3 regions of the Streptomyces sp. NBC_00285 genome follow, and region 2 is predicted to be linked to each of the others. Evidence: riboswitches for the same ligand, from Rfam matches in the RefSeq annotation. Region 2 holds a riboswitch; each other region holds the start of a gene.
What was found. Region 2 has a riboswitch for cyclic di-AMP ahead of OHT57_RS23825 (M23 family metallopeptidase). Riboswitches for the same ligand answer to the same signal wherever they lie in the genome.
Positions count from the first base shown of each region.

Region 1 (9,668 bases), 1.2 Mb from region 2:
GAACAGGCCGAGGGCCGCCACGCCGGTCAGTGACGCGGCCACCACCAGAGCGATCAGCAGAGCTCTTCCCAGGCCCTCCGCGAAGGTGATCTGGGTGCCGGAGATCGTCGTCAGGTCGCCGAGCGGGAAGAGGACGGCTCCGACCGTCAGCGCCGAGAGCGCGACCACGAGGGTGGCGACCAGACAGAAGGCCATCACCGTCGCGTACTTGGTGAGCAGGAGGCGGGTGCGGCCCGCCGGGGCCACCAGGAGGTAGCGGAGGGTGCCGGCGTTGGCCTCGCCCGCGATCGCGTCGCCCGCGATGACGCCGATGGCCATCGGGAGGAAGAAGGGCAGGGTCGCTGCGAGGGCGGTGAAGACCAGGAACAGGCCGTTGTTGGTGATCTGGGAGATGAAGGCGGGGCCACCACCGCCTCCGGCGCCGGAGGAGCCGTCGTCGGTCTCGATCTTGACCGCGAACCCTACGAGGACGGGGACGGCCGCCAGCACGCCGAGCAGAGCCAGGGTGCGCCAGCGGCGGAACGTGGTGAGCAGTTCGTTGCGCAGGAGGGTGGCTCGGAAGGTCGTACGACGGCTGCGGGCCGTTTGTTGGGGCCGGTCGGGCCCGCACCCCTTGAACGTCTTCAGCTCAGCCTGCGACATCGAAGCCCTCCCCTGTCAGGGCCACGAAAGCGTCCTCCAGGGACGGGCGCTGCACCGCGAAGCCTCTTACTCGCACTCCTGCCTTCACCAATGCCGTGTTGATGTCGGCCAGTTCGCGGTCCGGGGGCTCGGCGGTCACTCGGTCCTCCGACACCACCACGTCTGCGAGGCCCTGCTCCTTCAGAATGCGGGCCGCGTCCGACGGATCCGGTGTCGTCACGACCAGCCGCCCCCTGGCGCCCGCCGCCAGGTCCGCCACCGGGCCCTGGGTGATCAGACGGCCCTGGGTCATGACCGCGGCGTGGGTGCAGACCTGTTCGATCTCGTCCAGGAGGTGGGAGGAGAGGAAGACGGTGGTGCCCTCGGAGGCCAACTCCCTCACCAGGGAACGGATTTCCCGCATGCCCTGAGGGTCGAGGCCGTTGGTCGGTTCGTCCAGGACCAGGAGTTCACGGGGCTGGAGCAGGGCCGCCGCCAGGCCCAGCCGCTGTTTCATGCCCAGCGAGTACGCCTTCGCCTTCTTGGCCGCGGCGGCCGCCAGACCGACCCTCTCCAGTGCCGCCGCCACCCGGACGCGCCGGGTGCGTGGGTCGGCGGTCGGGTCCGCCGCGTCGTAGCGGACGAGGTTGTCGCGGCCGGAGAGGAAGCCGTACAGGGCGGGGCCCTCGATGAGCGCGCCGACGTGCGGGAGTACGGTCCGGGCGGCGCGCGGCATCGGGCGGCCGAGCACTCGGGCCGAGCCGGAGGTCGGCTCGATGAGGCCCATCAGCATGCGGATGGTGGTGGTCTTGCCCGAGCCGTTCGGCCCGAGGAAGCCGAAGACGCTGCCCGCCGGGACGGTCAGGTCGAGACCGTCCACAGCGAGCTGTCCGCCGCGGTACCGCTTGGTGAGGGCGCGAGTGTGGATGACACTGTCACCCGCCTCGCTCGGCTCCGGCTCCTCGGCGGACCCTTCGTCCATCGGCTCCCTCAATTCGTGCTCACGCGACGACTACGTACAGTTACTACGTGCGGCCGCCGCGCAAGGTTCCCGGTTCAGCCCGCGTTCGCCGCCTTCACCAGAACGTCCTTGGTGACCGCACCGACGTAGACCTTGCCGTCGTCCGTGATCAGGGCGTTGATCAGACGGGTCTTGAAGACGGTGCCCGTGCCGAACTTGCCGGAGACCTTGTCGCCGAGCGAGTCCAGGAAGCCGCCGATGTCACCGCCGGCCTCGGCGCCGGACGGGACGCCCTTGCCGCCGGTGTCGAAGGTGGCGACGGAGTCCCAGCCGTCCCCGATGACGTTCAGTCCGTCGAGGCCGCCGGAGCCGCCGGGGCCCTTCGTGCCGCGCTCATGGGTGGAGCCCTTGCCGAGGTCCTTGGAGTCCTTGAAGTCCTTGGAGTGGTCGGGTGCCTCGGCGGCGTCCTTCTCCGTGACCTTCGCGCCCTTCGGCGGGGTGAAGTCGAAGGTCGAGGCGGCCGGCTTGGCGAAGGTGACCTGGGTGAAGCCGGCGTCCACGACAGCGGCACCGCCGCTCGCGGGCGTCAGCGTGAACTTCAGCGGCAGTCCGGTCTTCGAGTCCACGGCCACGGTGATCTGGCCGACCGTCGATCCCTCGTCCTTGGGCTTGATGACGAGCCGGTACGCGTCCCGCCCCGCGACCTGCGCGGTGCCCTCGACCGTCACCGATGTGGTCTTGTCGGCGGCCTTGAGGGCGTCCTCTGCGAGGTCCTTGGGCGTGGCCGGGAGCTCTTCCTTCTGCTTGCCGTCGCTCTCGGAAGCCGTGCTGTGGAAGACCGAGTTGGACTTGCTGTCGTAGCCCCAGACGTCCTTGCCGTCGTGGATGAGGCTGTACTCGGCGGCGTCCTCCAGGAGGGAGACCTTCTGCTTGTTCTCACCGTCGGCCGCGACGCGCAGCGTGTGCGTGCCGGAGGCGAGTTCGGTGAGCTTGGTGGTCGGGTCGGCGGACGAGCCGTCGCCCGAGCCGGAGGAACCGGCGGCGGAGCCCAGCGAGCTCTCCAGACCCCCGAGGTCCGGCAGTCCCAGGTCCGTGGTGATCTTCACCGTGCCGGACAGCTGCTCCACGTCGGACGCGGCGATCTTCTCGATGAGTTGCTGTGCGCTGATCTTCGGCAGGTCCGGGTCGCCGGAGTCGGCGAGCGCCGGGACGAGCCCGATGGTCGCCGCCGCGATTCCCACCACCGTGGCCGGCACGACGTACCTAGCGGCCTTGCGTCGGCGCGCCGCGCGCAGTTCCTCGGCGTCGGCGGTCGCGCTGTCGTCGGATTCGTACGGTGCCATGTGTGCCTTACCTCCGTCGTCGGCGGCGGCCGTCAACTCCCCCTGCGTCCACCCCGTAGCCGCCATTCTCACCCGAATCGGTGAGGAGTGGTGTTTTCCGTGGTGTCCATCTGACCAAATCGGCCATGACCATGCGTCAACCCTCGGGGCCAACTCCGCGTACACCTGGGGTATGACACGACACGGCCGCACCCCCTACGACCCGTAGGGGATGCGGCTCCGGGAGACCGTCAGCTGCACAAGAAAAGGCAGTCGGCACGGGACGGTGACGGCCCTGGACGGCGCAGGAGCCGACGGTCGTGCCGCGTTGCCGGAGCCGACCGGGGCCCACGGATCCCGCTCGTGACCTGCGTCACGCGGGAGGGCGCGGTTCAGCCCGCGCGGTGGACCACCGCGTCGCACAGCTCCATCAGTGCCGCCCTCGCGTCGCACTCCCGCAGCGGGGCCAGCGCCGCGCGCGCGTCCTTCGCGTAGCGCACGGTGTCGCGGCGGGCCTGTTCCAGCGCCGGATGCTCCCGCAGCGCGGCCAGTGCCTCGGCGTGCCGGGCGTCGTCCGTGAGGTCGGAGTCGAGCAGCTCGCACAGGGCGATGTCCTCGGCCAGGCCGAGCCGGGCGGCCCGCTCGCGCAGCCGCAGCACCGGCATCGTGGGGATGCCCTCACGCAGGTCGGTGCCGGGGGTCTTGCCGGACTCATGAGAGTCGGAGGCGATGTCCAGGACGTCGTCCGCGAGCTGGAAGGCGACGCCCAGGCGCTCGCCGTACTGGGTCAGGACGTCCACGACCGTCTCGTCGGCGCCGGACATCATCGCCCCGAAACGGCACGACACCGCCACCAGAGAGCCGGTCTTGCCGCCGAGCACGTCGAGGTAGTGCTCGACCGGGTCCCGGCCGTCCATCGGACCGGCCGTCTCCAGGATCTGCCCGGTGACCAGGCGCTCGAACGCCTCCGCCTGTACCCGGACGGCCTCGGGACCGAGGTCGGCCAGGATGTGCGAGGCGCGGGCGAACAGGAAGTCGCCGGTGAGTACGGCCACCGAGTTGCCCCAGCGGGTGTTGGCGCTGTCGACACCGCGGCGTACTGCGGCCTCGTCCATGACGTCGTCGTGGTACAGCGTCGCGAGGTGGGTCAGCTCCACCACGACGGCCGACGGCACGACGCCCGGCGCATAGGGATCCCCGAACTGGGCGGCGAGCATCACGAGGAGTGGACGGAAGCGCTTTCCGCCCGCGCGCACAAGGTGTTGGGCGGCCTCCGTGATGAAGGGGACCTCGCTTTTGGTGGCCTCGAGCAGTCCCTCCTCGACAGCCGTCATTCCGGCCTGGACATCGGCTTCCAGAGCCTGGTCCCGCACGCTCAGCCCGAACGGCCCGACGACGGTCACGAGGGGTCTCCTGTCTGCTGGTGTCTACTGGCGGTTACACGGAATGTCGATAGGTCGCTGCCCTCACTCAAGTCAGCGTATCCGGTCACCTTTGGATCACCGATAGCGCCCGCCCTGTCCATGCCGGGCGGTATCGGATCACGGCCGGTATGTTTTTGATCATGCGAAAAGAATAGATATCTATCGACTTGTAGGGAATTAGCCGTCGGTGCCCTGATTCGTCGACCCCCTCCGGCCCCCGGCCTCAGCAACGCTGCTCGTTCAACACGTGCCCTGCGCGACTCCACCCACGCGTGAGCGCGCGAGCTTCCTGCGAGGCCGACCCGGCCCACTCGGTGACCGGACAGCGGCGGTCCGCCGAGCTCGACGGAGACGGATCCCACGAGCGGTCGGTTGACTACGAGTTGGGCATACATGACCGTTTCACCCCTCTTGCGTACCGGCGTGACTTGGCTCACTCGATCCGGCGGTCCGTCAGATATCCGGAATGCATGGATCCACCTTTTCCCGCGCGCCAGTTGAGGCTTGCTGCCGCAAAGGATCAAGTGCCTCAAATACCCCAGACCAAGGTCAATAGGCACGGCATGTGAATTCGCCACTTGTTCCGGACATGTGCTCTCGCATACGTTCCCGGCCTGTCGGGCGGACGCCGAATCCTGCCACCGCCCGTACACCCACCGAGAACCGCGGCAGGAGCGGGGGACCCAGGTAAGTCGCCGGATCGGGATGTCTTCGGACATACCGGTACGGCTAGGGGTTAAGTCATGCCTTTTGCGGGCGTGACCGGGCAACTCCCCGCCCGAACCCGACAGCTCACCTCGCAGGCGAAGGAGAGGACTTCACCATGCCTGCTGCCGCTCAGCACCGCGCCCCCCGTAAGAGCCGTCTCGTCCGCAAGCTCGCCGTACTCGGCACCGGAGCCGCCGTACTGGCGCTCCCCCTCGTCGGCGCGACCAGCGCGTCCGCGGCCACCCCGACCGTGCAGACCGCGACCACGCTCGGGTACGCCAACACCCTCGACGGCTGGATCCGGGCCTCCCTGGCCGTCATGGCGGAGCACGGGATCCCCGGCTCCTACGACGGCATCTACCGCAACGTCATCCGCGAGTCCTCCGGCAACCCCTGGGCCATCAACAACTGGGACTCCAACGCGGCGGCCGGCACCCCGTCCAAGGGCCTGCTCCAGGTGATCGACCCGACGTTCAACGCCTACCACGTGTCCAACACGCTGTGGGACCCGTACGACCCGGTCGCGAACATCACCGCGGCCTGCAACTACGCGGCCCAGCGGTACGGATCCATCGACAACGTGTGGGGCGCGTACTAGGAACTACGCCTCACTGAACAGTCTTTCGAGGACGACGGCGATGCCGTCGTCCTCGTTCGACATGGTCACCTCGTCGGCCACGGCCTTGAGTTCGGGGTGGGCGTTGGCCATCGCGACCCCGTGGGCCGCCCAGTCGAACATGGGGATGTCGTTGGGCATGTCCCCGAAGGCGATCGTCACCTCGGGCCCCAGGCCCAGGTGTTCGGCGGCCAGCGCGAGGCCGGTCGCCTTGGTGATGCCGCATGGCTGGAGTTCGACGGTCCCGGGCCCCGACATGGTGACGGTGGCCAGCGAGCCCACCACCGAGCGCGCCGTCAGCGCCAACTCGTCGTCGGACAGGTAGGGGTGTCGCAGCAGCACCTTGCTGATCGGCTCGCACCAAAGGTCGTCGCGCCGCTCCACCCGCACGGCGGGCAGCGTCGGATGGGGCATCAGATATCCCGGCTCGATGAGCGTCAGCCCGTCCACGCCGTCCTGGTCCACGGCCGCGTACACCTGCCCGACCTCGGCCTCGATCTTCCCGAGGGCGGTCTCGGCCAGCTCCCGGTCCAGGGTCACCGACCACAGCAGACGGTCCGCGCCGGCGTCGTACACCTGCGCGCCCTGCCCGCACACCGCGAGCCCCGTACTGCCCAGGTCGTCGAGGAGCGGCCGCACTCTGGGCGCCGGCCGTCCCGTCACGACGAGATGCCTGGCCCCGCCCGCCGCCACCCGCGCGAGCGCGGCCAACGACCGGTCCGAGAGGGTGTCGTCGGCGCGGAGCAGCGTGCCGTCCAGGTCGGTGGCGACGAGTGAATATGCGGTGGAGGCGGCCATGATCAGAGAATACGGATGGTTGGCCCCTGCGACTCGACGCGAACCGGACGGCTGCTGCTTTCACATACGTTGACGGCAGTTCCGGTTCCGGGGGCACGGCACGGCCCATGGAGCGCCACCGCCCCATGCAGCGCTACGCCGAGTCCCGGACGACCAGTTCCGTCGGGAGGATCACGCCGGCCGTGTCCTCGCCGGCGATCTGGGCGAGGAGCATGCGGACCATCTCGGCGCTGATGCGGTCGAAGGGCTGGCGCATGGTGGTGAGGGCGGGGGCGGCGGCGGTGGCCGCCGGGGAGTCGTCGAAGCCGCCGACAGCGATGTCACCGGGGACCGAGCGCCCGGACTGCTGCAGCACACCCACGACACCGAGGGCCATGAGGTCGGAGGCGACGAACACGGCGTCCATGTCGGGGGCTTGGGCCAGCAGCCGCCGGGCCGCCCGCTCACCGCCGCTGCGCCGGAAGTCGCCCTCCACCACGAGCGCCGGGTCGTAGGGCAGGCCCGCCTCGGCGAGCACGTCCCGGTAGCCGGCCAGCCGGTCGGGACCGCCCGGCATGTCCAGGGGCCCGGTGACCATGCCGACGCGGCGCCGGCCGCCCTCGATCAGATGGCGGACCATCTCCTGCGCGCCGTCGCGGTCGGCGGCGGCCACGTAGCTCACCTTGGAGCCGAGCCCTATCGGCTTGCCGCAGACCACCAACGGGATCCCGGCCTCGTGCAGTTCGGCGGCGACCGGGTCCCCGCTGTGGTTGGAGAGCAGCAGGACGCCGTCGACGTGGCCCGACGTGATGTACCGGGTCAGCCGGCGCCGGTCGTCGTCGCTCTCGGCCAGCATCAGCAGCAGCGGGATGTCGAACTGGGCGAGCCGTTCGGTGCAACCGCGCAGCAGGACGTTGAAGTTGGGGTCCTCGAAGAACTTCTCCTGCGGTTCCGTCAGCAGGAACGCCACCGAGTCCGACCGGCCCGTACTCAGGCTGCGCGCATGCCGGTTGACCACGTACCCGGTCTTCCTGATGGCGGCCTCCACGGCCCGCCGGGCGGTCGGCGAGACGTAGTGGCCGCCGTTCAGGAAGCGGGAGACGGTGCCCCGCGACACGCCTGCCTCCCTGGCCACGTCGTGGATGGTGGGAGGCCTGCGGCGGCCGTTCGCACTGGTGGTCATGTTCCTCGTCAGTTGGAGAAGGGTCGTTCAGGCCTTGACCGAGCCGCTCAGCAGGTCCAGGGACCAGAACCGCTGGATCACCAGAAAGAGCCCGATCAACGGCAGGATCGCCAGCAGACACCCGGTGATGACCAGGGTGTACAGGGCGGGCTGCGAGGCGCCCTGGGCGAGCAGCGTGTAGAGGCCGAGGGTGATCGGGAACTTCTCGTCGTCGGCCAACATCACGTACGGCAGCAGGAAGTTGTTCCAGATGCCGACGAACTGGAAGAGGAACACCGTGATCAGGCCCGGCATCATCATCGGTACGGCGATCCGCGAGAAGATCCTCCACTCGCTCGCGCCGTCCATGCGGGCCGCCTCCATCAGCTCGGTGGGTACCGAGGCGGCCGCGTAGATGCGGACCAGGTAGACGCCGTACGGCGAGAGGATCGACGGCAGCAGCATCGACCAGTACGAGTCGGCCATGCCCAGCTTCGACAGCAGTAGGTACTGCGGTACGGCGAGCACGATGGACGGCACCAGGACGCCGGCCAGGATCATCTTGAAGACGGCCTCACGGCCGCGGAAGGCGAACCGGCCGAGCGCGTAGCCGCCGGCTGCGGAGACCGCGGCGGACAGCAGGGCGCCGAAACCGGCGTAGAAGGCGGAGTTGGCCATCCAGCGCCAGAAGATGCCGTCCCGGTAGTCGGTCAGGTCCCTGATGTTGTCGAGGAAGCCGGAGCCGGGCGCGAAGGTGAAGGTGGAGAAGAGCTCCGACCGGTCCTTGGTCGCCGCGATGACCACCCAGGCGATGGGGATCAGGCAGTACAGGGCGCCGAGGAGCAGCACGATCGTCGGCACCCAGGCCGTACGCCGCGCCTTGGCGGTCCTGCCGGTGGTGTCGGCGGTGAGGGTGAGGGGGGTCATGCCCGGTCCTCCCGGGTGTAGCGGTCGGAGATGCGCAGCAGGGTGAAGGAGAGGACGAACGTGGCCAGGGCCAGGACGACCGCGGTGGCGGAGGCGCCGTAGATGTCGGACTGCAGGAAGGCCTTGTCGTAGATGGCCATCAGGGGGCTCCACGAGCTGGGCAGGCCGTTGGTGAGCGGCTTGAGGGCCATCGGCTCGGTGAAGACCTGGAGGGTGGCGATCACCGAGAAGAAGAAGGTGAGCACGAGGGAGGGCATCACGATCGGGATCTTGATCCTGAGGGCGATGTGCAGGTCGCTCGCGCCGTCGATCCTGGCCGCCTCGTAGATGTCCGGCGGGATCGCCCTGAGCGCGGTGTAGATGACGATCATGTTGAAGCCGGTGCCGCCCCAGACCGCGATGTTCGCGAAGGAGAGGTAGAGGTTGCCGCCGTCGAACAGGTCGGGCTGCGGGAGGCCGAACTTGTCGAGCAGGTAGTAGAAGGGGCTGACGTCCGGCAGGTAGAGGAAGCCCCACATGAGGGCGGCGATGATGCCGGGGACCGCGTACGGCAGGAAGATCATCAGCCGCGCGAAGGGCGCGCTGCGCGCCTTCGGGGTGTCCAGCATCAGCGCGAACAGCAGTGCGAGGCCCAGCATGGTCGGGATGACGATGAGGCCGTAGCCGGAGGCGCGCAGCACGCTGTCGCCGAACTCGGAGTCCTTCAGGACGTCGGTGTAGTTGCCGATGCCGTTCCAGACCTGTGAGCGGGCGCCCTTGCCGAGGCCGATGCCCTTGACCTGGACCCTGTGCAGGCTCAGCCAGATCGCGTACCCGATGGGCACCACGGTGAAGGCGGCGAAGAGGGTCAGGGTGGGCGCCAGGAACCAGTACGGTGCGCTGCGGCCACGACCACGGCGGCGGGGGCGGCTGGGGCGGACGGACTGGGCGGTGCCGGTGCCGTCCGCCAAGGGCCCGACCTCGGTGAGGTCGGAGCCCTTGAGCGGAGCGCTGGTCATGCCTCGGTCACCTCGAAGCCCTGCTTCTTCATGTCGGCGAAGGCCTTCGACTGCACGGTGGCGAGGGCGGAGTCGAACTGGGACTCCTTCTTCGCCTTGCTGGCCTTGCCGAACGCGTCCTGGAAGGTGGTGTACGCCGTGTTGACGTTGGG
Region 1 is NZ_CP108055.1:6,375,885-6,385,552, reverse strand. Features, by position in the region: gene OHT57_RS29615 (ABC transporter permease) at 1-642, opposite strand, end outside; gene OHT57_RS29610 (ABC transporter ATP-binding protein) at 629-1,603, opposite strand; gene OHT57_RS29605 (LolA family protein) at 1,678-2,925, opposite strand; gene OHT57_RS29600 (polyprenyl synthetase family protein) at 3,297-4,307, opposite strand; cyclic di-AMP (ydaO/yuaA leader) riboswitch at 4,973-5,149, shown strand; gene OHT57_RS29595 (transglycosylase SLT domain-containing protein) at 5,152-5,634, shown strand; gene OHT57_RS29590 (HAD family hydrolase) at 5,638-6,450, opposite strand; gene OHT57_RS29585 (LacI family DNA-binding transcriptional regulator) at 6,584-7,612, opposite strand; gene OHT57_RS29580 (carbohydrate ABC transporter permease) at 7,640-8,518, opposite strand; gene OHT57_RS29575 (carbohydrate ABC transporter permease) at 8,515-9,516, opposite strand; gene OHT57_RS29570 (ABC transporter substrate-binding protein) at 9,513-9,668, opposite strand, start outside.
Region 1: linked by a shared signal. The riboswitch ahead of OHT57_RS29595 (transglycosylase SLT domain-containing protein) and the one ahead of OHT57_RS23825 (M23 family metallopeptidase) in region 2 are both predicted to bind cyclic di-AMP.

Region 2 (9,668 bases):
GTCACCGGAAAGCTGATCGTCGCGACCGAGCGGAGCGAGCTGCCGCGACTTCACGGACTGGTCCAGCGAGGCCGGGAGAACGGCATTCCGGTGCGCGAACTGGGGGCCGCCCAGATCGCGGAGTACGAACCGGAGGTGGAGGGCCTCGCCGCCATCCACGTCGGCACGACCGGGATCTGCGACTTCGTCGGGGTGGCGCGCCTGCTGGCCGAGGCGTCAGGGGCGGAGATCCGGTACGGCGCCGAGGTGCGGCGCGTCGACCGGCGACCGGAGCGCGGGGTCGCCGTCCTGACAGGTGCCGGTGATGTCGTCCGGGGGCGGGTGCTGGTGAACTGCGCCGGCCTGTACTGCGACGAGGTGGCCCGGCTGACCGGGGACGATCCGGAGATGCGGATCGTGCCGTTCCGGGGCGAGTACTTCACGCTGGCGCGGCCCGAGCTGGTGCGGGGGCTGGTGTATCCGGTGCCGGACCCGGCGTTTCCGTTCCTCGGGGTGCATCTCACGCGCGGGATCGACGGCGGAGTGCACGTCGGGCCCAACGCGGTGCCGGCGCTGGCCCGGGAAGGGTACGGATGGGGGGTCGTACGGCCCCGGGAGCTGGCGGCGACGCTGGCCTGGCCGGGGTCGTGGCAGATCGCCCGTCGGCACTGGCGGTACGGGGCGGGGGAGCTGCGGCGGTCGGTGTCCCGGGCTGCCTTCACCTCGGCCGTGCGCAGACTGCTGCCCGCGGTGACTGCGGACGACCTGGTGCCTTCGGCGGCGGGGGTGCGGGCGCAGGCGGTGCTGCGGGACGGGACGCTGGTGGACGACTTCCTGATCCGGGAGGGGGCTCGGGCTGTGCATGTGCTGAATGCGCCCTCGCCTGCGGCGACCGCTTCGCTGCCGATCGGGCGGGAGGTGGCCCGGCGGGCGTTGGAGGCGTTGCGGGGCGTGTGAGGTCAGTGCGGGCAAAGGGTTTTTCGCCCCCGCCGCCCCTACCCGTCCCGTCCTCAAGGGGCTCCGCCCCTTGGACCCCCGCTCCTCAAACGCCGGAGGGGCTGGAGGGTCGGCCGGAGGGGCTGAACAGTCGGGCGAGCGCATAGCCGTAAAATCGGCTCCACTGTGTCTGACTCCCTCAACGCTCCCGAAGCCTCCCGGTCCCGGCCCGCCGATTCCGCCGAGGCCCCTCACCCCGTCCCCAAGGGGGGCCCTCGGTTTCCCGACGGGCCCAGTGCCGATCCCGCGGGGTCGCACTTCGAGCGGCGGATCCGGAGTTTCCAACCCCGGCGGAGCCGGGTGACGGCGGGGCAGGCCGACGCCCTGCAGCGGATGTGGCCCACCTGGGGGCTCGACATCGACGGTCAGCGCAGGATCGACCTCGGCGAGATGTTCGGGAACGATCACCCCGTGGTGCTGGAGATCGGGTTCGGCATGGGCGAGGCCACCGCGCAGATGGCCGCCGCGGAGCCGGGGACCAACATCCTCGCCGTCGACGTGCACACCCCCGGGCAGGGGAATCTGCTCAATCTCGCCGAGCAGCAGAAGCTGTCCAACGTCCGCGTCGGCAACGGCGACGCCATCATCCTGCTGCGCGAGATGCTCTCCGAGGACTCGCTCGACGGGCTGCGCGTCTACTTCCCCGACCCCTGGCCCAAGAAGCGGCACCACAAGCGGCGGCTGATCCAGCCGGAGTTCCTGGACCTGGTCGCCACCCGCCTCAAGCCCCGCGCGCCGGTGCACTGCGCGACCGACTGGGAGCCGTACGCCGAACAGATGCTCGAAGTGCTCACGGCGCATCCCGACTTCGAGAACACACAGGCCGACGGCGGTTTTGCGTCGCGTCCCGACTTCCGGCCGCTGACTCGTTTCGAGGGGCAGGGACTGGACAAGGGACATGTCGTGAACGACCTGCTGTTCCGCCGCGTACAGCACGGCGACCGAACCGACCGATCCGCTCAACCCCCCGCCGGCGCCTGAGCGTCCTCGCCCTGCTGCGGGCGGCGCCTCTGTCTCGTTAAGGTCGATGCTGTGGCCACCTGTCCTCCGTATCCGACACGCCCCGGTGAACCCGCCGGCGGCGGTGCGCTGCGGCATGCGCACTGGTGGCAGCGGAAGTGGGTGCGCTACGGCGCCCTGATCACGCTCCTGGCGCTGTCCGGGCTCGTCATCCTCGCCCTGGTCCGCCAACAGACCGGCACCGAGGGGTTCCTGGTCGGGCTCGGCCTCGCCGTCCTGCCCGTACCGCTGCTCATAGCCGCCTTCCGCTGGCTCGACCGGGTCGAGCCGGGCCCCTGGCGCAATCTGCTGTTCTGCTTCGCCTGGGGGGCCTGCGCGGCCGCGCTGATAGCGATCATCGCCAACAGCTTCGCCACGAAGTGGATAGCCACGGCGACCGCCGACCCCTCCAGCGCGGACACCCTCGGGGCGACCGTGATAGCGCCGGTCGTCGAGGAGTCGGCCAAGGCCGCCGCCGTCCTGCTGGTCTTCCTGTTCCGCAGACGGGACTTCACCGGGATCGTCGACGGGGTGGTGGTCGCCGGGGTCACCGCGACCGGGTTCGCGTTCACCGAGAACATCCTCTACCTCGGCACCGCCTTCGGCACCGACCAGCTCAGCGGCGACCGCGGCATCGCCTCCGTCACCGCCGCGACCTTCTTCGTACGTGTGGTCATGTCGCCGTTCGCGCACCCCCTCTTCACCGTGCTCACCGGCATCGGCTTCGGCATCTCCGCGCTGTCGGCGGAGCGGCAGCACATCCGGCGGGTGCTCGTCCCGCTGTCCGGGCTGCTGCTCGCGATGGGCATGCACGCGACCTGGAACGGCTCGTCGACGTTCGGCGAGTACGGGTTCTTCGTCGTGTACGCGATGTTCATGGTGCCGGCGTTCGGTCTGCTGACCTGGCTGGTCATCTGGACGCGCCAGCGGGAGCTGAAGACCGTACGGGAGGAGCTGCCCGCCTACGCCGTCGCCGGCTGGCTGGCCCCGACCGAGCCGTACGCGCTCGGCTCGATGCGGGCGCGGCGGATGGCGCGGGAGTACGCGCGGCGGCAGTTCGGCGGGCGGCCCGCGGCGCGGGCGGTCGCGCAGTACGAGGCGTACGCCACCTCGCTGGCCTTTCTGCGGCACCGGGGCAGGCGCGGCCGGGCGAACGCCGACTTCGTCGTACGGGAACGGGAGTTGCTGCACGAACTGTGGCGGCGCCGGGACGTGGCGCGGCCCGCCCTGGACCACGCGGCGCGGATGACGGCACCGCCGGTCCCGGTGGCCGCGCCGCCTTGGCCGGTGTACGGGGTGTACGGGTATCCGCCGCAGCCGGCCCGGACTGCCCCGCCGGTCCACTATCCGGCGGCGCCGTATCCCGCGTACAACCCGTACCGGACGTAGGGCGCACAGGGCCCGGCACCGCCCGTCCGCGGTGGGTCAGGCCGACGCCTGCGACAGGCGTGTCAGTTCCGCCTCGGTCAGCACCAGGTCCGTCACCCCGACCAGCGCCGGCAACTGCTCCACCGTACGGGCGGACGCGATCGGCGCCGCGACCGTCGGCTGGGCGGCGAGCCAGGCGAGGGCGACCGTGGCGACCGGGGCCGCGTGGGACTCGGCGATCTCGTCGAGCGCCGCGAGGACCTGCCGGCCGCGCTCGGTGTCGAGGTGCTTGCCGGCACCGCCCTTGGCACGCGCGCTCTCGACCGTGGCGCCGGGACGGTACTTGCCGGTGAGGAAGCCGGAGGCGAGCGCGAAGTACGGGACGGCGGAGAGGCCCTCCCGGTCGGCGAGGGCCTGGAGCTCGCCCTCGTAGGTGTCGCGCGAGACCAGGTTGTAGTGGGGCTGGACGGCGACGTACCGGGCCAGGCCCTCGCGGTCGGAGAAGGCGAGGGACTCCGAGAGCCGCTCGGCGGAGATGTTGGAGGCCCCGATGGCCCGCACCTTGCCCGCCGTCACCAGCTCGTCCAGCGCGCCGATGATCTCCTCGACGGGGATCTCCGGCTTGTCGAAGTGGGTGTAGTACAGGTCGATGTGGTCGGTGCCCAGGCGCCGCAGCGAGGCCTCCGCCGCCGCCTTGATGTTCGCGGCGGACAGGCCGGGGAAGTCGGGGTGCTGGCTGACCTTCGTGGCGATGAGGACGTCGTCGCGGTTGCCGCGGGCCGCGATCCACCTGCCGATGATGGTCTCGGACTCACCGCCGGAGTTGCCGTCGATCCACGCCGAGTAGGCGTCCGCGGTGTCGAGGAAGTTGCCGCCCACGGCGGCGTACGCGTCGAGGACGGCGAAGGACGTGGCCTCGTCGGCGGTCCAGCCGAACACGTTGCCGCCGAGGGAGAGCGGGAAGACCTCGAGGTCGGAGGAGCCGAGCTTGCGAAGAGAAGTCATGTCCTACGTCAACGCAAGCACCGGACCCGGATCTTCCGCCACGGCCGCAAAATCGTCGTAAACCTCAGGGGTTGAGCCCCTTGCTCCGCAGCCACGTCATCGGGTCGATCCCGGTGGCCGCACCGCCGGGGTGGACCTCCAGGTGCAGGTGCGCGCCGGTCACGTTGCCGGTGGCGCCCACGCGGCCGATGACGTCACCGGTGCCGACCTTCTGGCCGACGCTGACGCTGATCGAGGACTGGTGGCAGAACCAGAGCTCGGTGCCGTCGTCGAGGGTGAGGATCGTGCGGTAGCCGTAGGAACCGGCCCAGCCGGCCTCCGTGACGGTGCCGCTGTGGATCGCCTTGATCAACGTGCCCGTGGGCGCGGCGAAGTCGAGGCCCGTGTGGTAGCCGGAGGACCACAGGGAACCGGCCTGACCGAAGGTCCCGGTGATGGTGTACGACGAGGTCGGCAGCGTGAACTGCTTGGCGAGCTCGGCCAGACGCGCGGTCTCGGCCTTCTTCGCGACCTCTTCCTCCGCCTTCTTCTTGGCGGCGGTGGCCTTTGCCTGGGCTTCCTTCTCCGCCTTGGCGGCGACCGCGTCCGCCTCCTTCTGGGCGGCGTCCGCGACGGCCTTGGCGGCCTTGGTGTCGATCTGGTCCTGCTGCGTCTCGGCCTGGGCCAGGATGCGCGAGCGCAGCACCTCACCGGCGTCCGAGGTCGAGGCCGAGGCCGAGGTGCCCTTGGTGGTCTCCACGGTGTCGGTGCCGACACTGCTGAAGGCGCTCGTCTCGTCCGCGGAGGAGTCGGAGCCGTCCGAGATGAGCGAGCCCACGGAGGGCAGGTCGGGTATGGAGATGGAGACCGGCGGCTTGCCGGTGTTGGCGCTGGCCATTCCGCCGGCGCTGACGGCGGCTATGACACCGACGCCCAGAACCGTGGAGCTGCGGGCGAAGCCCCCGCCGCGCTGCTTGGCAACGCGATGCCGGCCGCGTACAGGAGCGAGGGACTCCGCGGTCGGGTTCCACTCACCGAGCAGCGCCTCGTCGTCGGCATGGTAGCCGCCGTATACGAGGGTGTCGCTCGGGACGTAAGGCGCCTCGGGGGCAGGCGTGTTGGACGCCACGTGGGCGTGCTCCTTTCCTTCCTTCTCGCCTACCGGGTTAGCTGACGGGTTCGGAGCAGGAAGGTCTCCTACGCGCGTATACCCACCGTGTCGCCACGGCGAAATACGAGCGATTCACCCCAAGTTGGTGGTTCCCCGGTTTCCATGCGGAATTCGGCGCGTGAGCACGGAGCCGTCTCTTGTGACGGCTGGGACGACCGCGCTGCGTTATCGAACGTTAATAGACCCGGGGGCTCGATTCCAAGCTGTTCCGCTTGATCATTAACGAAATCCCGCAGGACTTACGGCCCATGACCGTCGAAAAACGGGCGAGTTGACCTCGCCTCGGACAACACACAGGTATTGACGGCTCGTCAGGTCGGCGCGGAGGGCTCTCATCCGATCACACCGCGTCACGTCGTGTCATGCGATGCCGGGCGATGCACCGGGAAAACACTCAGGGCCGGATTCCAGTGAACTGGAATCCGGCCCTGAGTTTCAGTAGCGGGGACAGGATTTGAACCTGCGACCTCTGGGTTATGAGCCCAGCGAGCTACCGAGCTGCTCCACCCCGCGCCGTTGTGTTCACTACTGTACGCCATCCGCGGGGTGCTTCGCGCCAGGGTTGTCTCAGCGGCCGGGGTTCCCGGCGTGGGTGAGGGTCTCCCAGGAGACGAAGAGCGCGTCGGTCCCGGCGGGCCGGGTCTTCACGGCGAGCTTGTGCGCGGCCGGGACGGAGACGCCGAGCCGGTTCTCCAGGTGGTTGAGGGCGACCTCCAGGTCCGGGCCCATGTTCCGGTCCACCTTCCCGCCGCACAGCCAGGCGGGCGCCCTCTCGCCGGACTGGTAGCGGGCGTGGAGGGCGAGCGCGGCGCTGAGCCGGTCCTTGACCTCGCCGTACAGGTCGACGCCCTGGTGCCAGGCGGTCTCGGCGATGTGCGCGGTGGCGGCGAGGGAGTACCCGACGTGCTTGAAGTTGCGGCAGGTCTCCTGGGAGAGGCCGTCCTTGAAGGTCGTCTGCTTGAACCAGTAAGTGGTCAGCTTCTGCGGGGTGTTGACGGTGGAGCCGGGCGGGGTGAGCGGGACCTTGCCGTCCTTCTCCAGATAGAAGTACGCCGGCACGCGCTCGCGGAACCGCTCCAGGGCGTGGTCGAAGGCCTTGTGGTCGTTGAGGAAGACGGCCATGCCGATGGCGGCGTCGGTCATCACCAGGTCCCAGTTGCCGTTGTAGTCGGGGACCTTCTGGGTGACGGTCGGCAGATAGGCGGTCCGCAGCATGTGCTCGAACCGCCGGACGCGGTCGGCGGGCCACCCCGCCCCGTCGGCGTACCGGATGATCTCGGCGGCCCGGGCCCAGGTGGACCCGGCCCAGCCGGTCTGCAGCCCGGAGTCCTCCTCCGTGTGCCGCCGCATCCTCGCCGACCAGGCGTCCATGATCTCCCTGGCCTTCACGGCGTGCTGCCGCTTGCCGGTGATGCTGAACAGCAGGGCCTGCGTGTAGGCGGCGACGGCGTCCTCGCGCTCCTCCACACACCCGTGCGCGGGCCGGTCGGCGTGGTCACCGCCGGGGCAGTCCACACTCGCGTACGGCTCGGGCCGGTACCGGTACGACCCGAACTTGCTGTCCCGCATGGCCAGATACGCCGACAGCCACGGCTGCTTCCCCGCCGTGACCCTCTCCCGCACGGTGTCCAGCTGCGCCTCGCTGACGAGCACGCCGGGGTGGGTGAAGCCCGCGTCCGGGGGCAGGGCGCGGGCCATCGTGCGGGTACCGGTGTCGGCGGTGCCGCAGGAGGCGAGCAGGACGGCGAGCAGGGGCGCGAGCAGCAGGGCGGGGGCGCGTCGTGGGGCCATGGGGCCAGGTTCGGACGGCGGGGGACGCGACGCAGGTCCGATTGGGCCGATTGGCCGGGTGGACCGGGCGTCCGCCCAGGCGGGCGTGTGGGCGGGGCGTGGCGGGTGCTGCCGTATTGGCGGGGGGTCCAGGTGCGGTGTGGCGACCTGGGAGTCCGTGGTCCCGTGACGGGCAGATGGTGTAGCGGGCTACACCGTGCGACCGGGGCGGATCATCTAGCGTGAGCCGCATGTGGAAGACAGTGCAGCGGTCGGGGATGGCGACCGTGCATCTCATCGTCGCCGCGGCGATGTGCTTCGGCATCTACATCTTCATCACCGTGCTGCTGATCGCCGGCATCGGCACGGTCGCGGTCGTCGGCTGCTGGCTGCTGCCCGAGGCGGTGCTGCTGATCCGGCGGATCGCCGGAGCCAAGCGCAGCCTGACCGCCCTGTGGACGGGCAAGGACATCCCCGAGGCGTACACGCCGATCACCGGCACCCTGCGCGAGCGGCTGCGGATCTCCGTGAAGGACCCCAGCACGCTCACCGACGTCCGCTGGATGGTCTGCTACTACCTCTACGGCGCCCTCCTCGCCCTCGCCCTCCCCCTGTGGCCCGTCGGCCTGGTGGTCGACGGCGTGTGGGCCGGGGCGCTGCGCCGCAGCCCGGTCGTCCTGCCGCTGATCGTGAGGCTCGCGGACACCGAGGCGCGCTGGTCGGCCCTGCTGCTCATGCCCTCCCCGAAGGCCAGGCTGGCCCGGCGGGTCGAGGAGCTGAAGGAGACCCGGGCCGACGCCATCGCCGCCCACGAGGCCGAACTGCGCCGTATCGAGCGGGATCTGCACGACGGCGCCCAGGCCAACCTGGTGGCGCTGTCGATGCGGATCGGGCTCGCCAAGCGGGCCTACGACCGTGACCCCGACGCCGCCCGCACACTGCTGGACGACGCCCAGGACCAGGCCGAGCAGGCGCTGACGGAGCTGCGGCAGGTTGTGCGCGGCATCCATCCGCCGATCCTCACCGACCGAGGTCTCGTCGGCGCGGTGCGGGCCCTGGCGTCGAGCAGCGGGCTCGCGGTGCGCGTGGAGGACGGCGGCCTGGCCGACGGCACCCGGGCGCCCGCGGCGGTGGAGGCGGCGGCGTACTTCGTGGTGGCCGAGTCGCTGACCAACGTCGCCAAGTACAGCGGGGCGAACCGGGCCGAGGTGCACCTCACGCGGACGCGGCGCGGCCTGACCGTGCGGGTCCGGGACGAGGGCCGGGGCGGTGCCGACGAGTCGCAGGGATCGGGACTGCTGGGGATGCGGCGCAGGGTCGCCGCCCTCGACGGGACACTGGAAGTGAACAGCCCGGTCGGAGGTCCGACTGTGATCGATGTGGAGCTGCCGTGCGTGTGGTGATCGCCGAGGACAACGCCCTTCTGCGAGAGGGCCTCGTCCTGTTGCTGTCGTCCTCCGGACACGAGGTCGTGGCCGTCGTGGGCACCGGCCCCGAGATCATGCCCGCCCTGCTGGAGCACCGGCCCGACGTGGCCGTGCTGGACGTGCGGATGCCTCCCGGATTCCGCGACGAGGGACTGCGGGCGGCGCTGGAAGCACGCGAGAAGATCCCCGGGCTGCCGGTCCTGGTCCTCTCGCAGTACGTCGAGGAGTCGTACGCCGCCGAGCTGCTCGGCGGTGGCACCAGCGGGATCGGCTACCTGCTCAAGGACCGGGTCGGCCGGGTCGACGAGTTCCTCGACGCGCTGGAGCGGATCGCGGCCGGCGGTACCGCCCTGGACCCGGAGGTCGTCACCGAGCTCCTCACCCGGCGCCGCGACACCCCCCTCGACTCCTTGACCCCGCGCGAGCGCGAGGTGCTGAAGCTGATGGCCGAGGGCCACGACAACACGACCATCGCCTCGACCCTCGTCGTCACCGAGCGCGCGGTCAGCAAGCACATCGGCAACGTCCTCCTCAAGCTGGACCTGCCGCCGAGCGACAGCGGCCACCGCCGGGTGCTGGCGGTCCTGACGTATCTGGCGCACACGCCCCGATGAGGTCCGGCGCTCACAGCGCCGACCGCGTCCTACGCAGTACCGCCTCGGCCATCCCCCGCTCACCGCGCGCGTTGGGGTGCACGGCGGCCGCGGGGCTCTTCGGGACCAGCGGCTCTATCCACCGCGTGCCCTGCGCCGAGCAGGCGTCGCGGCCCTCGGAGGGCGTGTACGTGTCGACGTACGCCGCTCCGGCGGCCTCTGCACGCTTGCGCAGCTCCGCGTTGAGCCGCTGTTCCTGTTCCCGCAGGAAGGTCACGTCACCGGGTGCGAGGGACATCTCGCGGCCGCACCGGTCGGCGTCCGACGGCAGGATCGCCGGGTAGCCGACGACGTAGACCCGTGCCTCGGGGGCGCGCCGCC
Region 2 is NZ_CP108055.1:5,181,546-5,191,213, forward strand. Features, by position in the region: gene lhgO (L-2-hydroxyglutarate oxidase) at 1-936, shown strand, start outside; gene trmB (tRNA (guanosine(46)-N7)-methyltransferase TrmB) at 1,102-1,956, shown strand; gene OHT57_RS23815 (PrsW family intramembrane metalloprotease) at 2,008-3,363, shown strand; gene OHT57_RS23820 (aldo/keto reductase) at 3,400-4,347, opposite strand; gene OHT57_RS23825 (M23 family metallopeptidase) at 4,412-5,455, opposite strand; cyclic di-AMP (ydaO/yuaA leader) riboswitch at 5,467-5,624, opposite strand; tRNA gene OHT57_RS23830 (tRNA-Met) at 5,937-6,010, opposite strand; gene OHT57_RS23835 (alginate lyase family protein) at 6,065-7,288, opposite strand; gene OHT57_RS23840 (sensor histidine kinase) at 7,519-8,670, shown strand; gene OHT57_RS23845 (response regulator transcription factor) at 8,658-9,308, shown strand; gene OHT57_RS23850 (SGNH/GDSL hydrolase family protein) at 9,319-9,668, opposite strand, start outside.

Region 3 (9,668 bases), 2.8 Mb from region 2:
CGCCGGCTCCAGGAACTGCGCCTCGTCCACGACCAGGTAGTCGACCCTGCCGCCCTGCGACACCCGGTCCACGACATGGGCGTAGAGATCCATGCCCGGCACCGCCTCGACGGCGTCCGTCACCAGACCGAGCCGCGAGGAGAGCTTTCCCTCCCCCGCACGGTCGTCACGGGTGAAGATCAGACCCTGCAGACCCCTCGCCGACCGGTTGTGCGCAATCTGCAACGCCAGAGTGGACTTCCCGCAGTCCATCGTTCCGGAGAAGAACACCAGCTCGGGCATGGCGAGTCGAGCACCTTTCGGCGAAGGGGACACAGAGCTTCAGGAGCGTACTTCGAGCAGCGGCACCAGCTGCTCGGCAGGGGTCATCGAACCGTGGTTGCCGACCATCGCCGACTCCTTCGGCTCCCGCTCGGAGGCGACGATGAGGACGTCGTCGCGGGCGGCGGCGACCACGTCGCCGATCCGGTCGTACACCCGCTCGTCGAAGCCGTCGGGCGGTCCGAACCAGCCCGCCGCGATCGCCTCGTCCCGCGAAGCGATCCAGAACTGCTCCCCGAGGACCTCGCGCCAGCAGGTCAGGACGTCACCCGAGGCACCCGGCACGGCGTAGACATGGCGGGCCCGGCCCTCGCCGCCCAACAGGGCGACCCCTGCGCGCAGTTCCCAGTCCTCGTCGAAATCGATGCGGTGCTGCTCGTCGAAGGGGATGTCGACCATGCCGTGATCGGCGGTGACGTAGAGCGCGCTGTTCGGCGGCAGTTGCTCGGCGAGGCGCTGGACCAGCCGGTCGACGTACATCAGCTGGCCGCGCCAGGTGTCGGAGTCGACGCCGAAACGGTGGCCCGCGCCGTCGACCTCGGCGTAGTAGGTGTAGACGAGCGAGCGGTCGCCCACGGCCAGTTGCTCGGCCGCGAGGTCCATGCGGTCCTCGCCGGACAGCCTTCCGTGGAACGTTCCACCGCTGAGCGCGACCTTGGTCAGCGGGGTGTTCTGGAAGGTGGGCGAGGAGACCTGGGCCGCGTGCACACCCGCCTGGTCGGCGAGTTGGAAGACGGTGGGGTACGGCTGCCAGACCTGCGGCTTGGTCCACGGCTGCCAGCGCAGCTGGTTCATCAGCTCGCCGGTGGCGGGGTTGCGCACGGTGTAACCGGGCAGACCGTGGGCGCCGGGCGGCCGGCCGGTGCCGACGGAGGCGAGGGAGGTCGCGGTGGTCGCCGGGTAGCCGGTGGTCAGGGGGCGGCCGGTGCCGCCACGCGAGCTGCCCAGCAGGGAGGCCATGAAGGGCGCCTCGTCCGGGTGCGCCTTCAGCTGCTCCCAGCCGAGACCGTCGATCAGGAACACGCAGTTGCGGTCGGCGGGCGTGAGCTCCGGGATCGCGGCGGTCATGCCCGGTACGGCCATGCCGGCGGCCAGGGTCGGCAGAAGGTCGGCGAGGGAGCCGGTGCCGTACTCGGGGACGGGCGCGGTGTCGAGGGCGAGGGGTTCCGGGTGGTCCCAGGCGGAGGCCGGCTGCGCCATCAGCGGGTGACGTCCGCGGTCGCCTCGGAGAGGGCCTGCGCAAAGGCGAGCGCCTGACTCACGGTGTCCGGGCCGTCCCCGGCCTCGCTGACGCGCAGGCTGAGGTCGTCCGCCGTGGAACTGCCGGTGTAGCCGTGGTCCGCCTCGCAGTTGGGGTCACCGCAGGCCGCGGGCTCCAGGTCGATGCGGGAGACGGCACCCCAGCCGATCGTCAGCACGACCTCGCGAGGCACGGTGCCCGGCTGGTACGACTCGGGGTTGGCGACCACACGGCTGACCACGACCGACGAGATCCGGCCGATCTTCACCGACTCCGTGGACGTCGTGGCGTACGGCGTCGGGGAGGTCGTGTCCGCGTTCTGCTCGTCGGTGTGGCTGACGATGAAGCGGTTGCCGGTGAGGACGAGCACGGTCACGTGCCGCCGCACCTCGTTCTGGTCGAACGTCGTCTCCTGGTGGACCAGGTACGACCGGATGGGCTCGCCACCCAGGGCGGCCTCCACCGCCTCGGCCACGAGGGCCGGGTAGTAGCCGCTGCGCTCGATCGCCGCACGCAGCCCCTGGGTCGTCGTACTGGTCTTGGCCATGACGTCCATCCTACGGTGGCGCACCGGCTGCGAGGCACCGCTCGCCGCAGCTCAGTACGCGGGGAGCGTCCGCGGGCCGAGGTCGTCGCGGGCGGGCGGCGGCGCGAGCCGTACGGAGGCGCCGAGGACGCTCAGACCGCGCTGGGCGACGACGACCGGCTCCAGGGTGACCGCGACGACCTCGGGATGGTCGTCGACCAGCCGGGACACCCGCAGCAGGAGCTCCTCCAGGGCGGGTGTGTCGACCGGCGTGGACCCGCGCCAGCCGAAGAGGAGCGGTGCGGTCCGGATCGATCGGACGAGGGTCGACGCCTCCCGGTCGGTGACCGGAATCAGCCGGTGCGCGGTGTCCCCGAGCAGCTGCGAGGCCGCCCCGGCGAGCCCGAAGGAGAGCACGGCGCCGGCGGCGGGGTCGATGACGGCCCGGATCACTGTGTCCACCCCGCGCGGCGCCATGCCCTGGACGACCGGTCGCAGTTCGTCGGGAGTCCCGAACAGCTCTCTCAGCTCGGCGTACGCCCGCCGCAGCTGCTCCTCGTCCGCGAGGTCGAGGCGTACGCCGCCGAGGTCGGCGCGGTGGCGCAGGTGCGGGGCGGTGGCCTTGAGGGCGACCGGGTAGCCGAGGGTGCGGGCGGCCTCGGCGGCGGCGTCGGGGGTGGGGGCGGGCAGGGCGCGGTGGACCTGGACGCCGTACCTGCCGAGCAGCTCGCAGGTCTCCTCTGTACCGAGGGTGAGGCCCTGCCCGCGCGTGAGCAGGCCGTCGATGAGGGTGGCCGCGCCCTTCTCGTCGATGTCCTCGTAGTCGGGCACCTTGCCGGGCTCAGTGGCCTCCCGGCGCCACTGGGCGTACTGCACGGCGTCGGCGAGGGCCCGCACTGCGCGTTCGGCGGCGGGATAGGCGGGGATGAGGCGGGGCGCGGTGGCGGACTGGAGGCCGGGGAGGTGAGCTCCGGAGGTGGCCGGGGCCCGCAGACGGTCCAGGGCGCGGAAGGGATGGTCGGCGCGGATCGCTCCGGGCGCCGGGGCGGGAGAAGGTGTCGCCTCCCCGCCGGTGTTCCTCGGCACGGCGCCGGGCATCGTCGACGGCGCTGTGCTCGCCGCGGCCGACAGGGCCTCCGCGAGCCCGCCCAGTTCGACGTGGACCACCAGCACCGGCTTGCCCGGCACCCGCTCGGCGGCCGAACGCAGTGCCTCCGCCAGCGCCGCGTCCCCGGTGGGTCCCGCGGTGCCGGAGACTCCGGCGACGCTCTCACCCACGGCCGGAATCGCCGTCACGATCACCGCGTCGCAGTCGTCGTCCGCCAACGCGCGCGCGAGTGCCGCGTGGAAGTCGTCCGGCGAGGCGGCCGTGGTCAGGTCCAGAGGATGGGCCGGCCTGAGGCCCTCCGACACGCACGCGTCGTACGTCAGCAGCCCCAGCGACTCGGAGTTGCCCAGGATCGCCACCCTGGGTCCGGTGGGCAACGGCTGGCGGGCGAGCAGCAGGCCGGTGTCCACCAGTTCGGTGATGGTGTCGACCCGGATCACTCCGGCCTGCCTGAGCAGCGCGGACACCGTGGCGTGCGGCAGCCGCGTCGCGCGGACGGCGTGGCCCTGCGGGGCGGTGCCCGAGCCCTGCACGACGACCAGGGGCTTCGCCGCCGCCGTACGCCGGGCGAGGCGGGTGAACTTACGGGGGTTGCCGATGGACTCCAGGTACATGAGGGCGACGTCGGTGTCCGGGTCGTCGTACCAGTACTGAAGGACGTCGTTGCCGGACACGTCCGCGCGGTTGCCGGAGGAGACGAAGGTGGAGACGCCGGTCACGCCGGTGACGCCGCCACCGCGCCGGTGCAGGCGGGAGAGCAGGGCGATGCCGATGGCGCCGGACTGGGCGAACAGGCCGATCCGTCCGGGGCGGGGGGTCTCGGGGGCCAGCGAGGCGTTCAGCCGGACGGCCGGGGAGGTGTTGATGATCCCGAAGGCGTTGGGACCGACGATGCGCATGCCGTACGCGCGTGCGTGCCGAACGAGTTCACGCTGGCGCTCGCGCCCCTCGGGGCCGCTCTCGGCGTACCCGGCGGAGAGCACGACGAGTCCCTGGACGCCGTGTGCCCCGCACTCGGCGACGACTTCGGGGACGTGCTCGGCGGGAACGGCGACGACCGCGAGGTCGACGGGGCCGTCGATGTCGCGCACCGAGCGGTGCGCGGGGACCCCGTCGAGGTCCTTCCAGTCCTCGGTGAACGCCTTGTTCACGGCGTACAGGCGGCCGGTGAATCCGGCCTCCCTGATGTTGCCGAGCACGCTGCGGCCCACGCCGCCGGGGGTGCGGCCGACGCCGACGACGGCGACCGACCCGGGGGTGAGCAGCCGCTGCACGGACCGCGCCTCGGCACGCTGTTCGCGCGCGTACTGCACGGCGAGCGAGCGGTCGGTGGGTTCCAGGTCGAACTCCAGGCGTACGACGCCGTCCTCGAAGCTGCGCTTCTGGGTGTACCCGGCGTCCGTGAACACCTTGATCATCTTGACGTTGGCGGGCAGCACCTCGGCGGCGAAGCGCCTGATGTCGCGCTCGCGGGCGACGGCACCGATGTGTTCGAGGAGGGCGGAGGCCACACCGCGCCCCTGGTGGGCATCCTGGACGAGGAAGGCGACCTCGGCCTCGTCGGCTGGGGCGGAGGCGGGCATGCCGCCGTCCCCGATGCGGTCGTAGCGTACGGTGGCGATGAACTCGCCGCCGACCGTGGCGGCGAGACCCACCCGGTCCACAAAGTCGTGGTGCGTGAAGCGGTGGACGTCCTTGGCGGACAGGCGAGGGTAGGGCGCGAAGAAGCGGTAGTACTTCGACTCGTCCGAGACCTGCTCGTAGAAGCTGACCAGGCGATCGGCGTCGTCGACGGTGATGGGCCTGATGCGCGCGGTGCCGCCGTCGCGCAGCACCACGTCGGCCTCCCAGTGGGCGGGGTACTCGTGCCGGTCCGACGCGCTCTGCATGGGCCCCAGAGTACGGCTCGCGTATGACAACAGCGCGAGGCAGTCTGTGGAGAACGAAGCGAGAACGTGCGAGGACCCGCGAGGACTCGCCTGTCCCCGCCAGGACGGAAGTCGGGCCGAGGCCGCGGTCCGACCGCTCACCCCGCAGGGGACGAACGAGCCCCCTCCGGAGACACTTCACGTGTGGGAAACTGGTCTAGACAACCCTGAACACCGAAGGGCAGCATCACATGGCTGAGCGCCGCGTCAACGTCGGCTGGGCCGAGGGTCTCCACGCCCGCCCCGCTTCCATCTTCGTCCGGGCCACCACGGCCGCAGGTATCCCGGTGACGATCTCCAAGGCCGACGGCAACCCTGTCAACGCGGCGTCCATGCTGGCCGTGCTCGGGCTGGGCGCCCAGGGCGGCGAGGAGATCGTCCTCGCCTCCGACGCCGAGGGCGCGGACGCGGCCCTCGACCGGCTCGCGAAACTGGTCGCCGAAGGACTCGAGGAACTTCCCGAGACCGTCTGAGTTCTTTCGGGGCACAGTGCGGTAAAACATCGCCGAAGGGCTCGTCCGAATTATCGGGCGGGCCCTTCGCATTTCCCATTTACAGGCAGCATAAATAGTCCCCCGCGAATTACCCACTCTTTGTATACGGCGCCCGTGTTAATGCCGCAGCCCCGTCACGTTTACAGGATGTTGCGAGGTCCTCACACGGTCCGGGCGATCGGCACCCGAGGCGAACCGCAGACGGTGCACCGCACCCGAGCGCTCGGCGTGCAGGGCGGTGATCGCCCGCGCCCGCTCACCGTCCCCGCGCGCCACCGCGTCCACGATCGCGCCGTGCTCCGCCCAGGACTCCACCGGGTTGGCGGGCGCTTCCACCACGTACATCCAGGCGATCTTGTGCCGCAGCTGGGTCAGCATCGAGGTCATGGCGGGGCTTCCGGAGGCCTGGGCGAGCGTCTCGTGGAACCAGCCCCCCAGGGAGCGCAGATCCTCACTGTTTCCCCGTCTGGCCCGCTCCTGGCCCAGCCGGACCAGGCCGCGCAGCACCTTCAGATGGGCCTCGGTGCGCCGCTGGGCGGCCCGGGAGGCGCTGAGCGGCTCCAGCAGCATGCGCATCTCCAGGAGGTCGGCGCCCTCCTGGTCGGTCGGTTCTGCCACGCACGCCCCCGCGTGGCGTCGCGTCACCACGAAGCCCTCGGCCTCCAGGGTGCGCAGGGCCTCCCGGACGGGGACGCGGGAGACGCCGTAGCGGCGGGCGAGCAGTTCCTCGGTGAGCCGGCTGCCGCGCTCGTAGACACCGGCGACGATGTCGTCCCGGATAGCCGTGCATACCGAGTGCGCCGGAATACGCATGTCCGACCTCCGTCTTAATCCCCGTGAAACGTCGCCGATTGACGTGTGTTCAGTGACTCTATTGCAAAGAGTGGGAATTTCCGACGGCGGACCGGAATCCATGGATATTTTTTGGACAGCGGGGCACTCTAAACGCGGAAACCCCGGCTCGAAGGAGCCGGGGCCGAAGAAGATCTCGCGGAACGTCGTCAGACACTCACGCCGTGCGAGCGCAGATAGGCGACGGGGTCGATGTCCGAGCCGTACTCGGCGGTGGTGCGGGCCTCGAAGTGCAGGTGCGGCCCGGTGACGTTGCCGGTCGCGCCGGACAGGCCGATCTGCTGGCCGGGGGTGACCGACTGACCGACCGAGACGCCGATGGACGACAGGTGGCCGTACTGGGTGTACGTGCCGTCGGCCATCCTGATCACGATCTCGTTGCCGTACGACCCGCCCCAACCGGCCTCCACGACAGTGCCGCGGCCGACCGTGTGGACGGAGGTGCCGCTCGCGGCGTGGAAGTCGACCCCGGTGTGGCTGCCGGAGGACCACAGGGAGCCGCCGGTCTTGTAGCCGGTGGAGATGTAGGAGCCGGAGATCGGGGAGACGAACCTGTTGAGGCGCTTGCGCTCGGCCTCGCGGGCGGCGCGCTCCTTGGCCTCGCGCTCCTCCTTGGCCCGAGCCTCGGCCTTCCTCTTGGCCTCGGCCGCCGCCTTCTTCTGCTCGGCGGCCTGCTGCTGGGCGGCGGCCTGGGCGTCGAGCTGCTCGGCGAGGGAGTCGCCGACGCTGACGACGGGCATGAGCCCGGTCTGCTCGACGGAGTTCTCGGCGGCGAGCGCCGGAGCGGCGATGGTGCCGATGACGCCGGTGGTGGCGAGGGCCGCGACGCCCGCCGCCCGGGCGGTGGTGCGCTTCATCCGGCTGGGACGACGGTGCTTCCCGGCGGCGCAGGTGAACGCCATGTGGTGGCTGATCCTTTCCTTCCTTCTCGCCTACCGGGTTAGCTGACGGGTTCGGAGCAGGAAGGTCTCCTACGGACCCCCTCGCAGCTTGCGAGGGCGTCCGATTCACCCCAGGGACAACGCGTGTGGGTCCCCGGCTCCCCTGGCTCGCGCCATGCGGGGACTCGGCGATGGCTGTCCGGTGCCACGGACGCGGCGCACTGCCTGACGAACAGCCGGGATGACGCTAAGCGGGCCGACTTTCAATCCCCAAACCGATCACGGTTTTTGTAGCGCATCCCACAGGCCAGACAGGCAACCTCCTGCCCAATTCGGACATCTAAGGGCCCTGGTGACGCTTCCGTCACCAGGGCCCCTGTGCGGCGGCTGCTCCGCCGGCCTCTCTGCCGTTCCTTCTACTCGGCTGACACGACCTTGACCTCGCCGATGCCGAGGGCCGCTACGGGCTCCTTGATCGCGGCCGCGTCGCCGACCAGGATCGTCACCAGCCGGTCCACGGGGAACGCGCTCACGACGGCCGCGGTGGCCTCGACGGTGCCCGTCGCGGCGAGGTGCTGGTACAGGGTCGCCTGGTAGTCGTCCGGCAGGTGCTGCTCGACCTGGTCGGCCAGGGTGCCCGCCACGGCCGCCGCCGTCTCGAACTTGAGCGGCGCCACGCCGACGAGGTTCTGTACGGCGACGTCCCGTTCGGCGTCGGTGAGGCCGCCCTCCGCGAGCGTGCGCAGCACGGTCCACAGGTCCTCGAGGGCGGGACCGGTGTTCGGGGTGTCGACCGAGCCGCTGATGGCGAGCATCGCGGCACCCGAGCCGTCCGGGGCGGACCTGAGGACCTGTCCGAACGACCGCACGCCGTAGGTGTAGCCCTTCTCCTCGCGCAGGACACGGTCCAGACGGGAGGTGAGGGTGCCACCGAGGCAGTACGTGCCGAGCACCTGGGCGGGCCACACGCGTGCGTGCCGGTCGGCGCCGATACGGCCGATCAGCAGCTGCGTCTGGACGGCGCCGGGGCGGTCCACGATGACGACGCGGCCGGTGTCGTCGGCGGTCACCGGCGGCACGGGGCGCGACTGGGCCGTGGAGCCGGTCCAGGAGCCGAGGGTGTCGCCGAGCAGTTCGTCCAGGTCGATGCCGGTGAGGTCGCCGACGACCACGGCGGTCGCGGTGGCGGGCCGCACGTGCTTCTCGTAGAACCCGCGCACCGCCGCGGAGTCGATGTTCTCGACCGTCTCCTCGGTGCCCTGGCGCGGGCGGGACATGCGCGAGTCCGCCGGGAACAGCTCCCGCGAGAGCTCCTTGGCTGCGCGGCGGGACGGGTTGGCGAGCTCGTGCGGGATCTCGTCCAGGCGGTTGTTGACGAGCCGTTCGATCTCGCTGTCCGCGAAGGCGGGCGCCCTGAGGGCGTCTGCCAGCAGACCGAGTGCCTTGGCGAGGCGGGAGACCGGCACTTCGAGGCTCAGCCGGACGCCCGGGTGGTCGGCGTGCGCGTCGAGGGTGGCGCCGCAGCGCTCCAGCTCGGCGGCGAACTCCTCGGCGGAGTGCTTGTCGGTGCCCTCCGAGAAGGCGCGCGCCATGATCGTGCCGACACCGTCGAGGCCGGCCGGTTCGGCCTCCAGAGGAGCGTCCAGGAGCACCTCGACGGCGACGACCTGCTGGCCGGGGCGGTGGCAGCGCAGAACCGTCAGGCCGTTGCCGAGCGCCCCGCGCGTGGGGGCGGGAAAGGCCCATGGCCTGGCGTCGCCCGCCTGAGGCTGGGGGTGGAACTCCATCGCGGCGAGCTCGCTCACTGGGCCGCCTCCTCGTTCTCGTCCTGGTCGGCGGGGGCTTCGGCGGTGGTGGGTTCGTACACGAGCACCGCCCGGTTGTCGGGGCGCAACTTCGCCTTGGCGACCTTCTGGACGTCCTCGGCACTCACCTCCAGGACGCGCTCCACAGCGGTGAGGGCGAGCTGCGGGTCCCCGAACAGGACGGCGTAGCGGCACAGTTCGTCGGCGCGGCCGGCGACGGTGCCGAGCCGGTCCAGCCACTCGCGCTCCAACTGGGCCTGGGCGCGCTCCATCTCCTCGGCGGTCGGGCCCTCCTCGGCGAACCGGGCGAGCTCCTCGTCGATGGCGGCCTCGATGACCGGCACCTCGACGTCACCGGAGGTCTTCACGTCGAGCCAGCCCAGGGAGGGCGCGCCCGCCAGGCGCAGCAGTCCGAAGCCGGCCGCGACGGCCGTACGGTCGCGTCGTACGAGACGGTTGTAGAGGCGGGAGGACTCGCCGCCGCCGAGGACGGTGAGCGCCAGGTCGGCCGCG
Region 3 is NZ_CP108055.1:7,953,214-7,962,881, reverse strand. Features, by position in the region: gene OHT57_RS36700 (thymidine kinase) at 1-282, opposite strand, end outside; gene OHT57_RS36695 (alkaline phosphatase family protein) at 322-1,521, opposite strand; gene OHT57_RS36690 (DUF5998 family protein) at 1,521-2,117, opposite strand; gene OHT57_RS36685 (bifunctional acetate--CoA ligase family protein/GNAT family N-acetyltransferase) at 2,160-5,084, opposite strand; gene OHT57_RS36680 (HPr family phosphocarrier protein) at 5,315-5,596, shown strand; gene OHT57_RS36675 (GntR family transcriptional regulator) at 5,735-6,430, opposite strand; gene OHT57_RS36670 (M23 family metallopeptidase) at 6,619-7,371, opposite strand; cyclic di-AMP (ydaO/yuaA leader) riboswitch at 7,385-7,551, opposite strand; gene OHT57_RS36665 (M16 family metallopeptidase) at 7,767-9,155, opposite strand; gene OHT57_RS36660 (M16 family metallopeptidase) at 9,152-9,668, opposite strand, start outside.
Region 3: linked by a shared signal. The riboswitch ahead of OHT57_RS36670 (M23 family metallopeptidase) and the one ahead of OHT57_RS23825 (M23 family metallopeptidase) in region 2 are both predicted to bind cyclic di-AMP.